3 regions of the Saccharibacillus brassicae genome follow, and region 1 is predicted to be linked to each of the others. Evidence: predicted binding sites of a transcription regulator. Region 1 holds the regulator's gene; each other region holds the start of a gene.
The links. Region 1 encodes LexA, which represses DNA repair genes until DNA is damaged. Its sites were predicted from a motif close to CGAACATATGTTCG; they were not measured.
Positions count from the first base shown of each region.

Region 2: a site for LexA is predicted at 1,389-1,402, ahead of FFV09_RS18675 (DNA polymerase IV). Genes of this name have one in related genera too.
Region 3: a site for LexA is predicted at 1,874-1,887, ahead of recA (recombinase RecA). Genes of this name have one in related genera too.

Region 1 is NZ_CP041217.1:5,426,046-5,430,213, forward strand. It holds gene FFV09_RS22700 (LysM peptidoglycan-binding domain-containing protein) at 120-521, opposite strand; gene lexA (transcriptional repressor LexA) at 824-1,450, shown strand; gene FFV09_RS23920 (hypothetical protein) at 1,603-1,779, shown strand; gene FFV09_RS22710 (hypothetical protein) at 1,721-2,113, opposite strand; gene FFV09_RS22715 (D-alanyl-D-alanine carboxypeptidase family protein) at 2,225-3,127, opposite strand; gene coaA (type I pantothenate kinase) at 3,235-4,158, opposite strand.
Region 2 is NZ_CP041217.1:4,485,656-4,489,823, forward strand. It holds gene cimA (citramalate synthase) at 1-1,292, opposite strand, end outside; gene FFV09_RS18675 (DNA polymerase IV) at 1,495-2,736, shown strand; gene FFV09_RS18680 (ferredoxin) at 2,880-3,122, shown strand; gene FFV09_RS18685 (L,D-transpeptidase) at 3,254-4,168, shown strand, end outside.
Region 3 is NZ_CP041217.1:4,749,583-4,753,750, reverse strand. It holds gene FFV09_RS19905 (regulatory protein RecX) at 1-586, opposite strand, end outside; gene recA (recombinase RecA) at 726-1,787, opposite strand; gene FFV09_RS19895 (competence/damage-inducible protein A) at 2,107-3,375, opposite strand; gene pgsA (CDP-diacylglycerol--glycerol-3-phosphate 3-phosphatidyltransferase) at 3,425-4,012, opposite strand.

The DNA.
Region 1 (4,168 bases):
TCTATATACTTTCACATGAAAAAAAGAGCTTGTCAAGGCGATAGCCCTGCAAGCTCCTGCGTTTGGATCAGGTGCGTCGATCGGCGTTCCCGCGCGCTTCGCAACCTGGCGAGCGACGATCAGAAATTCGGAAGAATCAGTTCGTCACCCGCGTGGATCTCGCTGCCGCTCAATCCGTTCTTCTGTTGGATGCCGGCGATAAAAATACGGGTGTCCGCGCCTGCCGGCTTGCGGCTCTCGGCGATCGACCACAGCGTATCGCCCGGCGAGACGATGACCGTGCTGACTTCCGCTGCCGGCTTGTCGTTTTGGAACGCGTGCACGACTCCGGTGCCCGCGAACAATCCGATCAGGACAAACAGCAGCAGACGCGCTTTGGCGGTCGTACTTCCGCTTCGCCGATAAGCGGGAAACTTCCGATTATGTAAAAAAGACAAGCTGGAAACGGGTCTGCCGCCGCGCGACTCGGTTGGCGTGCCGGCCGTCTCGTAAATGCTCTTATACGTCGTATATTTTGGCATCTTACACACTCTCCCAAACGTTTGTTCTGCCTTCTGTGAATTAATATAGCACGAACATACGTTTCAGGCAATAGTTTTTGGAACGCTTGTTCGGGAAAATTTGTTCCCCTTTTTATGCGGTCCAAAAAGCGAGCCCGAACGCCCGTTTGCAAAAAGAACGCTTACTTTCGAACTTACGTTTGTACGAACGGAAGTTCTATGCTATAATTTGCGCGTATAGCATTCGACCGTCTGTTCGCATGTTTCGGATGCTCATAACTTGAATGACACTACTATAGATTAATGGATGGGGTTGATACGATATGTCGAAGATATCCATACGCCAACAGGCCATTTTGGAATTTATCCGTACTGAAGTCAAATCCAAAGGGTACCCGCCTTCCGTTCGCGAGATTGGCGAAGCGGTAGGACTCGCTTCCAGCTCGACGGTACACGGACACCTGGACCGCCTGGAGAAAAAAGGGCTGATCCGCCGCGACCCGACAAAGCCTCGCGCGATCGAGCTGCTCGGTCTGGAAGAGTCGGATACGGGCAACCTGTTCGCCTCGACGATCCGGCGCGTTCCGGTCGTCGGCAAAGTCACGGCCGGCGTGCCGATCACGGCAACCGAGAACATCGAAGATTATTTCCCGCTTCCGCAGACGATGGTCGGCGACGATCAGGTGTTCATGCTGTCGGTCATCGGAGACAGCATGATCGAAGCCGGCATCAACAGCGGCGACTACGTCGTCGTACGCCAGCAGCAGACGGCCAATAACGGCGATATCGTGGTGGCGATGACCGAAGAAGACGAAGCGACGGTCAAAACGTTCTACAAGGAGAAGGATCATATTCGCCTTCAGCCGGAGAACCCGACTTACGAACCGCTTCGCTTGACACACGTGACGATTCTTGGCAAAGTCGTCGGTTTGTTCCGTAACTTCCATTGAGTCTGGGAGGATCATCCGACCTTTACCGCTCCAACTAGAAAACTCCCCCGAAATCGGAGGAGTTTTTTTGTGCGATATGGGCGGCTTGCGAATAAGAGTTTCCCGCTTAAGAGGTTCCCGTTCAAATTCCATCTCATTTAAGGAGGATCGTCATGGCCGATCTGATGACTGTTTCTTTTCTACTGTTCGCGGTATCCGCGGTGCTTGGCGGCATTGCCGTCTACCGCCGCCGCCCGCGGCAGGTTCGGATCTACTTCGGCGCGGCGCTGATCAGTCTGCTGCTTGTCTTCGCCGCTCTGGTGGCTCTGTCCCTGTCGGACGGCGCTTGACCGTCGAACCTGTCGGTTGAGGCAGCGCCCGCTGCGTCCGATTCCCGGGCGGGCGGGGCAGCTTGCGCGTGTCCGCCGCCGAAGTGCCGAATCTCGGCGGCGGCGTCTTCGGCCGTTCGTACGCTTTGCGCAGCAGCACGATATGCTGCATCGATGACTTGTCGAGCCAACGGATATAGGCGGCCTGTTCGAGATTGATCAGCGCAATCGTAACTTCGCGAAAAGCCCCGCCGCTGCGGCGGATCAATCGCGCCATCGACAACCAACGGAAAGCGCCCCAGCGATGACGGCGCAAAATGCCAAGAACTTTCAACTCCAGTCCATTCATGTCCACAAACACACCCTCCCGGCCCCTCGATCGAATCGCATCAGGCAGTTCCCTCACAACCGATCGGAACGTATGTTTGTATTATAAGCGAACACGCGTTCTTTTTCCACTCCAAATTCACAGCTTCGGGTAGACGTTCAGCGCGTCGAGGATATGGTAAGGCTTCGTCCACGGCGTTCCGTCCGCTCCCGCAGTGACGAGAATGTACGATCTGCCGTTTTTGACCGCAAGCGACGCCAGGCACAGCCCTGCCGCCCGGGTATAGCCCGTTTTGCCGCCCAAAATTTTGCCGCCTTTGAACTGCAGCGTCGGAGCGCTCTCGGACAGCGTGCTGCGCACGGTTAGTCCGTTCGGATGGCTGTTGGTCGCGCCGATCGCATGTTTCTCCGTCGTGATCAGTTTGCGGAACGTGGCGTTTTTGAGTCCGGCCCGCAGCAGGATCGACATGTCTTTGACGGTCGTATAATGGTTCGGATCGTGCAGACCGGTCACGTTGGCGAAATGTGTATGCGTCATGCCCAGCTTTTTCGCTTTTTGATTCATCTTTTTGACAAATGCCGCTTCCGACCCTGCCACCGCGTAGGCCAGTCCCATCGAAGCGTCCGCCCCGGAAGGCAGCATCGACCCGTAGAGCAGATCGATTCCTTTCACTTTTTCGCCCGGCAGGAAGCCGGCCATCGAAGCGCCTTCTTTTTTGAGCGCGGGAAAAATAGACGCCGGCAGCGTAATTTTCTTCTGTTTGTCCGGCAAGCCTTCGAGCGCCACGAGCACCGTCATCATCTTGGTCATTGAAGCGGGATAGACCTTTTGGTTGATATTTTTTTTCATCCGCATCTGCCCGTTGTTCAAATCGATCAGGATCGCGTTCGAACTGTAGAGGCCGCTCGTAAGATTCGACGCCGACAACAGCGACGACGCAGATCGCGAAGCGACACTCGTCTCCCCGGCAGGCGACGCCTGCGCCGGCTCGGCCGCAGCGGTGCTCCCTCCGATCGCAAGCGCCAGTACCGCCGACAACATCGCTCCTCGTTTGGAACGAACGGCACCCGATCGGCTCTTTTTATACGTAAACAGCGGCAAAACAAACTCCCCCTTCGTTATTTCGACTCTCTTTTTCATACCCCGTCCTACAAATCTTTTAAAAACACGCGGTGAATCTGATGGTCCGGCCCTTTGCTCAGCACCAGGTCGGCCCGGCCGCGCGTCGGCAAAATATTCTCGTTCAAATTGAGCAGGTTGATCGTCTCCCAAATATTCGTCGCGCGCTCGACCGCTTCGCGCTCTGTCAACTCCGCATAGCGGTGAAAATACGAAGACGGATCGCGAAACGCGGTCCGGTGCAGCAGCAAAAAGCGATCGATGTACCAGTTGCGGATTTCTTGCTCCTCGGCGTCGATATAGACGGAAAAATCGAAAAAGTCGCTGACGAACACCGGCTGTCCTTTGCTCACCTGAAGCACGTTGACGCCTTCAACGATCAAAATGTCCGGACTGTCCACGATCTCGCTTCGGTCCGGCAGCACGTCATACGTGACATGCGAATAGACGGGCGCTTCCACCTGACGTTCGCCGGCCCGGACCCGGGTCAGGAAGTCGAGCAGCTTTTTGGTATCGTAGCTTTCCGGAAATCCTTTTCGGGCCATCAGCCCTTTCTCTTCCAGCACCCGCGTCGGATACAAAAAACCGTCCGTCGTGACCAGGTCGACCGTCGGATGGTGCTCCCACCGCGACAGCAGCGTCTGCAGCAGGCGCGCGACGGTGCTTTTGCCGACGGCCACGCTGCCTGCCACCCCGATGATGAACGGCTTATGTACCGGCTCGCAGCCGAGAAAAGCGCTCGTGACCTCGTCCAAATACTGCGCCGCCCGGACTTTGAGATTGATCAGCCTCGTCAGCGGAATATAGATCTCTTCGACCTCTTGCAGCGAAATTTTATCGTTTAACCCTTTGATCCGCTGCAGTTCTTCTTCAGACAACCGTAATGGCGTCCGGCTCCGCAAAGCGGCCCACCGGGCCCGGTCGAATTCGACATAACTTCCGTAAGCATTCATGTTGGACCGA
Region 2 (4,168 bases), 940 kb from region 1:
GCCGTATAGAGGCTTTCGCCGCCGACGCGCAGTTTGACGAACGCTTCGGAGACGACCGGTTTGCCCGCGGATTTTTCGACGAGCATTTTGAACGATTCGAACACGAACAGTTCCCGCACTTCGCCGCCCGCTTCGCGCAGCAGCAGTTCGAGCGAAGCGTCGGCGCCTTCGAATTGGTAGCCGCGGTGTTCGAGGTCCTTGATGCGGCCGATCGTGTCCGCGGCCTGCGGACTTTTGGGATCGAGTTCGATGCCGAGTTCCTGCGCTTTGGACACCAGGTTGCTCTGGCCGGCAAGTTCGGAGACGAGCACCCGCTGTTTGTTGCCGACGAGTTCCGGCGCGATATGCTCGTACGTACGCGAATCGCGCAGAATCGCCGAGACGTGGATGCCGCCTTTGTGCGCGAAGGCGGCGCTGCCGACGTAGGGCTGGCCGGCCGGCATATGGACGTTGGCGATCTCGCTGACATACCGGGCGGTCGAAGAGAGGTGCGCCAGCTTGTCGTCCGGCAGACAGTGGAACCCGAACTTGAGCTGCAGGTTCGGGATGACCGAACACAGATTGGCGTTGCCGCAGCGTTCGCCGTAGCCGTTGATCGTGCCCTGCACCTGAAGCGCGCCCGCGGCGACGGCGCTGAGCGAATTGGCCACGGCCAGCTCGCAGTCGTTATGCGTATGGATACCGAACCTGGCCTGCGGCATCTCGGCGACGAGGGCGGCGACGAGGCTGCCGATCTCCTGCGGCAGCGTGCCGCCGTTCGTGTCGCACAGCACGAGCCAGTCCGCGCCCGCTTCATCAGCGGTCTTCAGCACGGAACGGGCGTAATCGGGATTGTGCTTGCAGCCGTCGAAGAAATGTTCCGCGTCGAAAATAACTTCGAGTCCCCGGCGCTTCAAGTAGCGGATCGAATCGTCGATCATCGCCAGATTTTCTTCGAGCGTGGTCTGCAGCGCGGTATGCACGTGGAAGTCCCACGACTTGCCGACAAGCGTCGCCGCCTGGGCGCCGGATTCCGCGATCCGCTGCAAGTTCTCGTCCGTGTCGGCGGACCCGCCTTTGCGCCGGGTGCTGCCGAACGCGGTAATCTTCGCTGTGAGGCCGAGTTCGCGGACGCGGCGGAAAAATTCGATATCTTTGCCGTTGCTTCCGGGATTGCCTCCCTCGATATAATGTACGCCGAGCTCGTCCAGCTTGACGGCGATCTTCAACTTGTCGTCCGCCGACAGACTGATGCCTTCCCCCTGCGTGCCGTCTCTGAGCGTCGTATCGAAAATGGTGATGGACCGTGTCATGGAACTGCTCCCTTCCGTCCGTATTAATTGTCGATTATAGCATGAACGCGTTAAACCGGTATAGTGGGCAGGTTAACAATTTTGCGTTAAAATAAGGAAACAAACGTTTGCCTGCGGGTCGGCAGGGAGAGGAGGAACGAAAGTGAACGAAAACGTCGAGCGGTATTACCCGGCCAAAGGGCGGGTCATTTTGCATGTGGACATGAATGCCTTCTACTGTTCGGTGCACGAAGCGGAACATCCCGAGCTGTACGGCGGCAAGATGACGGCGGTCGCCGGAGACAGCGAGAAGCGGCGCGGCATCGTCGTCACGAGTTCCTATCCCGCCCGCCGCCGCGGCGTGCGCACCGGCATGACGGTGCACCAGGCGCTCAAGCTGTGCCCGTCGCTCATTCTGATCAAGCCGGATTTCCGGTTGTACCGCGCCTACTCCCGGGCTTTTCGCGAAATACTGTACAGCTATACGCCCCTGATCGAAGCGACTTCCATCGACGAATGTTATATGGACATCACCGGCTCGAAGCAGTTTGGCACGCCGCTGGAGATCGCGGAGAGAATCATGGAGCGCATCGGGCGGGAGCTGTCGCTGCCGTGTTCGATCGGGGTAGCGCCCAACAAGCTGCTGGCGAAGATGGCTTCGGATATGAAAAAGCCGAACGGCATCTCCGTGCTGCGTATCCGCGACCTTGCCCATACGCTATGGGGACGGCCGTGCGGCGAACTGTTCGGCGTCGGCGCCAAAACGGCGGAGAAGCTGAACCGGCTCGGCATCCGCACGATCGGGGAGCTGGCCGCCACGGACGAGAAACGGCTGCAGGCGTCGTTCGGCGTATTCGGCATCTGGATGAAGCGCGCGGCGAACGGACAGGATTACGCCGAGGTCCAGTCCGTGCCCGAGCCGAGCAAGTCGGTAGGGCATACGACCACGCTGCCCTGCGACGTGACCGAAGCGCAGGAAGCGCTGCGGGTCATTCTCAATCTGAGCGATCAGGTGGCGCGGCGCATGCGCAAGCAGCATCTGCTGGCGAGCACGGTGCAGATCACCATCCGCACGCCCGAGATGAAGACGATCACCCGCTCGCGCACGCTCGCGACGCCGACGGAAGCGGCGGACGACATTTACCGCGAAGCCAAAGCGCTGTACCTCAAGCATTGGAGCGACGGGAAGCCGGTCCGCCTGCTCGGGGTAGCCGCGCAGGGGCTGACCGACAAAAGCGAAGCCGCGATCCAGCTCGATCTGTTCGATTACGAACGGCAGCCCAAGCGGGAGAAGCTGACCGAAATCATGGACAAAATGCGCGACAAATTCGGCGAAGACGCGCTGATGATCGCCGGTATGCTGGAAGAAGACGGCACGAAGCGGATGAAAGCGGGACGGACGCCGGGCATTTCTTTTCACGGGGAACGGAATGCAAACGCGGAAAACGATCCGGAAAAGGATTGAAAATGAAGCGTAAGGATCATTGAAATCAAAAAAAGTTTATATTATAGTTAGAGGGATGAAGACTCTTACGAGAATGTGCTTCTTGACAAGAGAATCGGCCCAGCCGATAGAAAGTATAAAAAGACAATCAGGAGGGAATACCGATGAGCAAGTACACCTGGGTTGACAAAGATACCTGCATCGCCTGCGGCGCGTGCGGCGCGACCGCTCCGGATATTTACGATTACGACGACGAAGGCCTGGCGGAAGTCATCTTCGACGGCGACGCCAACCACGGGGTCAAAGCGATTCCGGAAGACATGCACGAAGACATGATCGACGCCTGCGACGGCTGCCCGACCGATTCCATCATCATCGCGGACGAACCGTTTAACAAGGAAGGCTGATTCGACTCGCAAGTCCCGAATACAGGACGGATCCGGGAAAAAGCGTCTCTCTCCTGAACAACCAGGCGGGAGGCGCTTTTTTTACGAAAACGTTCTGCACGGCGCATTTTCCGGCAAAGGAGCGAAGATTCATGAAGCGCTTTCCCCATCTGAAAAGGTATGTGCGCGAACATCCCGACAACAAGATGGCCTGGTATTTGCTGGGCAAGGAATATGAAGCCGACGGGCAGCCGGGCAAAGCGAACTACTGCTTTAACCGGGCGCAGGAAGTGTACGAAGCCTACGAGCACGCCCACGTGCCCGAAGACATTTTGGCCGAATACGAACAGAAATTGCACGAAGCCGCGCAGCGCCGCGAGAAAAGCCGTTCCAAACGCCGTGCTTGGCTGCTGGCTGCCGCCCTGCTGCTGCTGATCGGCTTCCGTTACGCGGAGGCGCCGGGCATCAGCGCGCCGCGCCTGTCCGCCGAGATCGAAGTTTCGTCCGAGCCGCCGACCGAAGTATTTACGGCCGCGGAAGCGGACGAACCGTCTTCGATCGCGGCGGCGGCCGCCGGTTACCTGCAGGACGGCCGCGACGTCAAAGCTTCCGTGCTCGGCATGGAGCGGCAGGGCAAATGGCTCATGTGGCGGGAAGGCCTGCCGATTGCGGCGGAAGTCGAAGCCGGCGAAGCGGCGGGCGAGAGCGTGCTGCGCAGCTACGACCCGAAGACGTGCGACTGCGAAGCGAAGCTGACCGGCAAGCAGCGCAAAGCGGCCCGGGCGTGGATGCGCGAACAGGAAAGCCTCGCGGCGCTTGCCAGCGCGATCGGCAGCTACCGGGCCGGCGGCGAAGGCATTCCGAAGCAGATGGCCGAGCTGAACCGGCCGTTTCCGGATAATGTGCTGTCCGGCTCCACGCCGGTCATGCGCCGCTCGTTCCCGGCACTGGCTGCGTCGCTGAAGCGCGAAGCTTACGGACAGGCGGCGAAGCCGATCGCTTCCGGGTCGGGACGTCCCGTCTCGCCGACGACGCTCGGCGGCGCGCCTTATTTGAGCGAACCGCTT
Region 3 (4,168 bases), 680 kb from region 1:
CCAGCGCGTCATCGATCAGTTCCTGATCAATGCCTTTGCGCTTCAGCTCCTGCTTCACGAGTACTTTGCCTTTTTTGCGCCCCGTTACCCGCTGCTGCGCCCATTCCTGGGCGTAGGAAGCGTCGTCGATCAGATTCTCCTCCTGCAGCCTGTGCACCGTGTCCGCCGCCGCTTCCGGATCAATCTCTTTCTCCAGCAGCTTCTGCTCGATCTCGCCCGAAGTGCGCGCCTTGAAGCTCAAAAAATTAATGGCGTGCGCATAGGCAATCTGCCGTTCGTTGTCGCGCACGATATTGTCGACCGCTTCTTTGTCGAAAAAGCTGCCTTTGGTCATGCCATAGCGAACCATCGTGGATTCGTGCACGGTGATATAATGCGGACCGAAATAGATCCGGTAACTTTGGCGCGGACGCCGCAGCAGTTCGACCAGCGTCACTTCCTGCGTTTCTTCTTCGGGAAAATCGCCCAGATTGTTCAGCCGTTCTTCGTATGATCTTTCGTTTTTGCTTTCGCCGTCGCCGTCGCCGGAGCTGCCGCGCCGGTTTGCGTTCCGATTGCTTCCGTACGGTTTTCTTCCAAAGCTCATATCTATCCCTCTTTTCTTCGATCCTGTACCAAATTCGATTTTTTAAAAAAACCGGTTAAAAGAAAAAGCTCCAGCCGCATACGGGCCGGAGCTTTGCATCTTATTCAAACGAGTTATTCAAACGACTTTGCAGCCGTTGTTACTCGATTTCGAGCAGTTCTTGTTCTTCGTCCGCTTCGGCCTTTTTCTGAGCTTCGGTCGGTTCTTCGACAAGCGTAATCAGATTGCTGGCTTGGCGAATCTTCGTTTCGATCGCGAGCGAAATTTCTTTGTGGTCTTTGAGGAATTGTTTCGCGTTCTCGCGGCCTTGACCCAGACGCTCGCCCGAGTAGGAATACCACGCACCGCTTTTTTCGACGATGTCCATCTCGGTTCCCATATCGATCAGGCTGCCTTCTTTGGAAATGCCTTCTCCGTACATGATATCCACTTCCGCTTGTTTGAACGGAGGTGCGACTTTGTTCTTCACGACTTTGATACGTGTCCGGTTGCCGACGATATCGTTGCCCATTTTGATAGACTCGATACGGCGCACGTCAAGACGTACGGTCGAATAGAACTTCAGCGCGCGGCCGCCCGGCGTTGTCTCCGGGTTACCGAACATAACGCCGATTTTTTCGCGAAGCTGGTTGATGAAGATGGCGATCGTGTTCGACTTGCTGATGGCTCCGGACAGTTTGCGAAGCGCCTGAGACATCAGGCGGGCTTGCAGACCGACGTGGGAGTCGCCCATTTCGCCTTCGATTTCGGCTTTTGGTACGAGAGCCGCTACGGAGTCGATAACGATGATATCGACCGCGCCGCTGCGTACGAGTGCTTCGGCGATTTCAAGGCCTTGCTCGCCGGTATCCGGCTGCGAGAGCAGCAGTTCGTCGACGTTAACGCCCAGGTTATAAGCGTACTTCGGATCGAGCGCGTGCTCGGCGTCGATGAAAGCGGCTTGTCCGCCTGCTTTTTGCACTTCGGCTACCGCGTGCAGCGCAACGGTCGTCTTACCCGAAGATTCCGGTCCGTAAATTTCGATGATCCGTCCGCGCGGCATTCCGCCCGTTCCCAATGCGACGTCCAGAGCGATAGAACCGCTCGGTACGACCTCGACGTTCATGTGAGTCGATTCTCCAAGCTTCATGATGGAACCTTTTCCGAATTGTTTCTCTATTTGGCGAAGCGCCATATCCAGCGCAGCACGACGATCTGACAATATATCCACACCCTTATCTGATTGGTTTTGTACGTCTTCTGTACCTCTATCATAACGCTTTTGGACGGGTTTGCCAAGCTTTTTTTCGAACATACATTCGTATTTTTTTCGAACGGCTTTTTCCCTTTCCGACGCGGTCTGCAAAGCTAAAAAACCCCTAAGTCGCAAAAAGAACCGCAGGCGAGTCTGAGGTATCGCCGCGGTTCTTCCGTATGTTTATTATACCAAAAAAAGCAGGTACGGTCAATGTAAAAGCGCTTTGCTGCGCGGTCCGCGGCAGACTTTCGCACCTTTTTTCGCCTGCTGTTTTCCGGTGAAATCAGTCCTGCTTCTCCGCCTGCAGAAGGCGCAGCCACAACCGGTACAGCAGCGTCTTGGTGGACCGTTTGCGAACGGTGTCCCGGTTGCCCTTGATACGCAGTTCGAACACTTCCGTCTCGCTGCCCCGCTCGGAGATGCCGATATAGACGAGCCCTACCGGCTTGCGTTCCGAGTAGCCCGGTCCGGCCACTCCGGTGACCGACAGCCCATAGTCCGTATCCGTGATCATGCGGATCTGTTCGGCGAGCACCTCCACTACTTCGCGGCTGACCGCACCGGGCGCGTCTTCGCCTTCCAGGTAATCGTGCGGGACGTTCAGCAGCTTCTCCTTCATCTCGTTGGAGTAGCAGACAATGCCGCCTCTGAGCATGGCCGCGCTGCCGGGCACGGTAGTCAGGCTCTCCATGACCATGCCGCCGGTGCAGCTCTCGGCCGCGCTTACGGTCAGTCCAAGATCCGCCATCATCTTCACGATCGTCTCTTCGATCGCCACGTCTTCGCTCGCATACATATGCTGCGGCAGCCGGCTCTGGATCTGCACTTCGAGCGCGGTCAGCTTTTTGTCGGCTTCCTGAATGTCATGCGCCTTCGTGGACAAACGGATCGCCACTTCGCCTTCTTTGGCGTAAGGCGCGATCGTCGGGTCCGTCTGCGCGTCGATCAGGTCCAGCAGCTTGTCTTCGAGCGCCGATTCGCCGATACCGGCAAACTTCAGGATGCGCGAATACAGCGGCATCTCGTCGGTCAGCACCTGATGCAGCAGCCAGGGCTTCGCTTCGGCCTCGAACATCGGCTTGAGCTCGCTCGGCGGGCCCGGCAGCACGATGTAATGGTGGCCGGCTTCGTCGCTGATCGCCACGCCCACCGCAAGTCCCGTCGCGTTCGGAAGCGGGGTGCAGCCGTCGATCACGAGCGCCTGACGCTTGTTGTTGTCGGTCATCGGCACGCCGCGGTCCGCGAAAAACTCGGCGATCTTGTCCATGGCCGGACGATCGTTCCGCAGATCCCGGCCGAGCACTTCGGCGATCGCATCCTTCGTCAGATCGTCCTGCGTCGGTCCGATGCCGCCCGAAAAGACGAGTACGTCCGCCCGTCCCTGCGCCTGGCGGATCGCTTCCTTGAGACGTTCCTTGTTGTCTCCGACCACGGTCTGGAAATAGACGTCGATGCCGAGCGCGGCCAGCTCCTGCGACAAATATTGGGCATTGGTATTCACGATCTGGCCGAGCAGAAGCTCGGTCCCTACAGCGATGATTTCGGCTTTCACTACGCGTCACGCTCCTTATGAAAATACGAGAATGAGATACGGCTTAAGCTTACGCGTTCGACTGCTTCAGCAAATGACGGTTACGTACAAAGTAATCGACGCCGGTGTAGACGGTGACAATCACGGCGGCCCAGATCAGGATCGTATCGGCCGGGAAAGACCAGATCTCGAACGGGAGGTTGTTCAGCAGCAGCACGACGATGGCCGCGATCTGGAGAACGGTTTTGATCTTGCCTCCGGAGCCGGCGGCCATAACGGCGCCGTCGAGCAGCGCGATCTGGCGCAGGCCGGTGACGGCGAATTCGCGGCTGATGATGACGATCGCCATCCAGGCGGCCAGTTTGTCCATCTGCACGAGCGAGATGAACGCCGCGGATACGAGCAGCTTATCGGCGAGCGGGTCCATCAGCTTGCCCAGATTGGTCACCAGGTTGCGGCTGCGCGCGATATAGCCGTCGATGCCGTCGGTACACGAGGCGACGACGAAGATGATGCACGCGATCAGCTGGCCCCAGCCCAGCTCCACTCCGTGCCAGACGATAGGCTCCGGCAGAAAAGGCAGTTCCGCGAGGAGGAAGACCATCATGACCGGAATCATGAAAATTCGGCTGAGCGTAATGCGATTGGGAAGATTCATTTGTGCATCCATTCCTTCCGATCGAGCCTTCGCCCGATTTCTCTTTTCAACCTTACAAGTATAATATCCGAATGTTAGGGTGTCAAAACGTCGGCGGCTTCCCTCAGCACCTGCAAAAATGCCCTCCGTTTCCTTGGGGAAACGAAGGGCATGCTT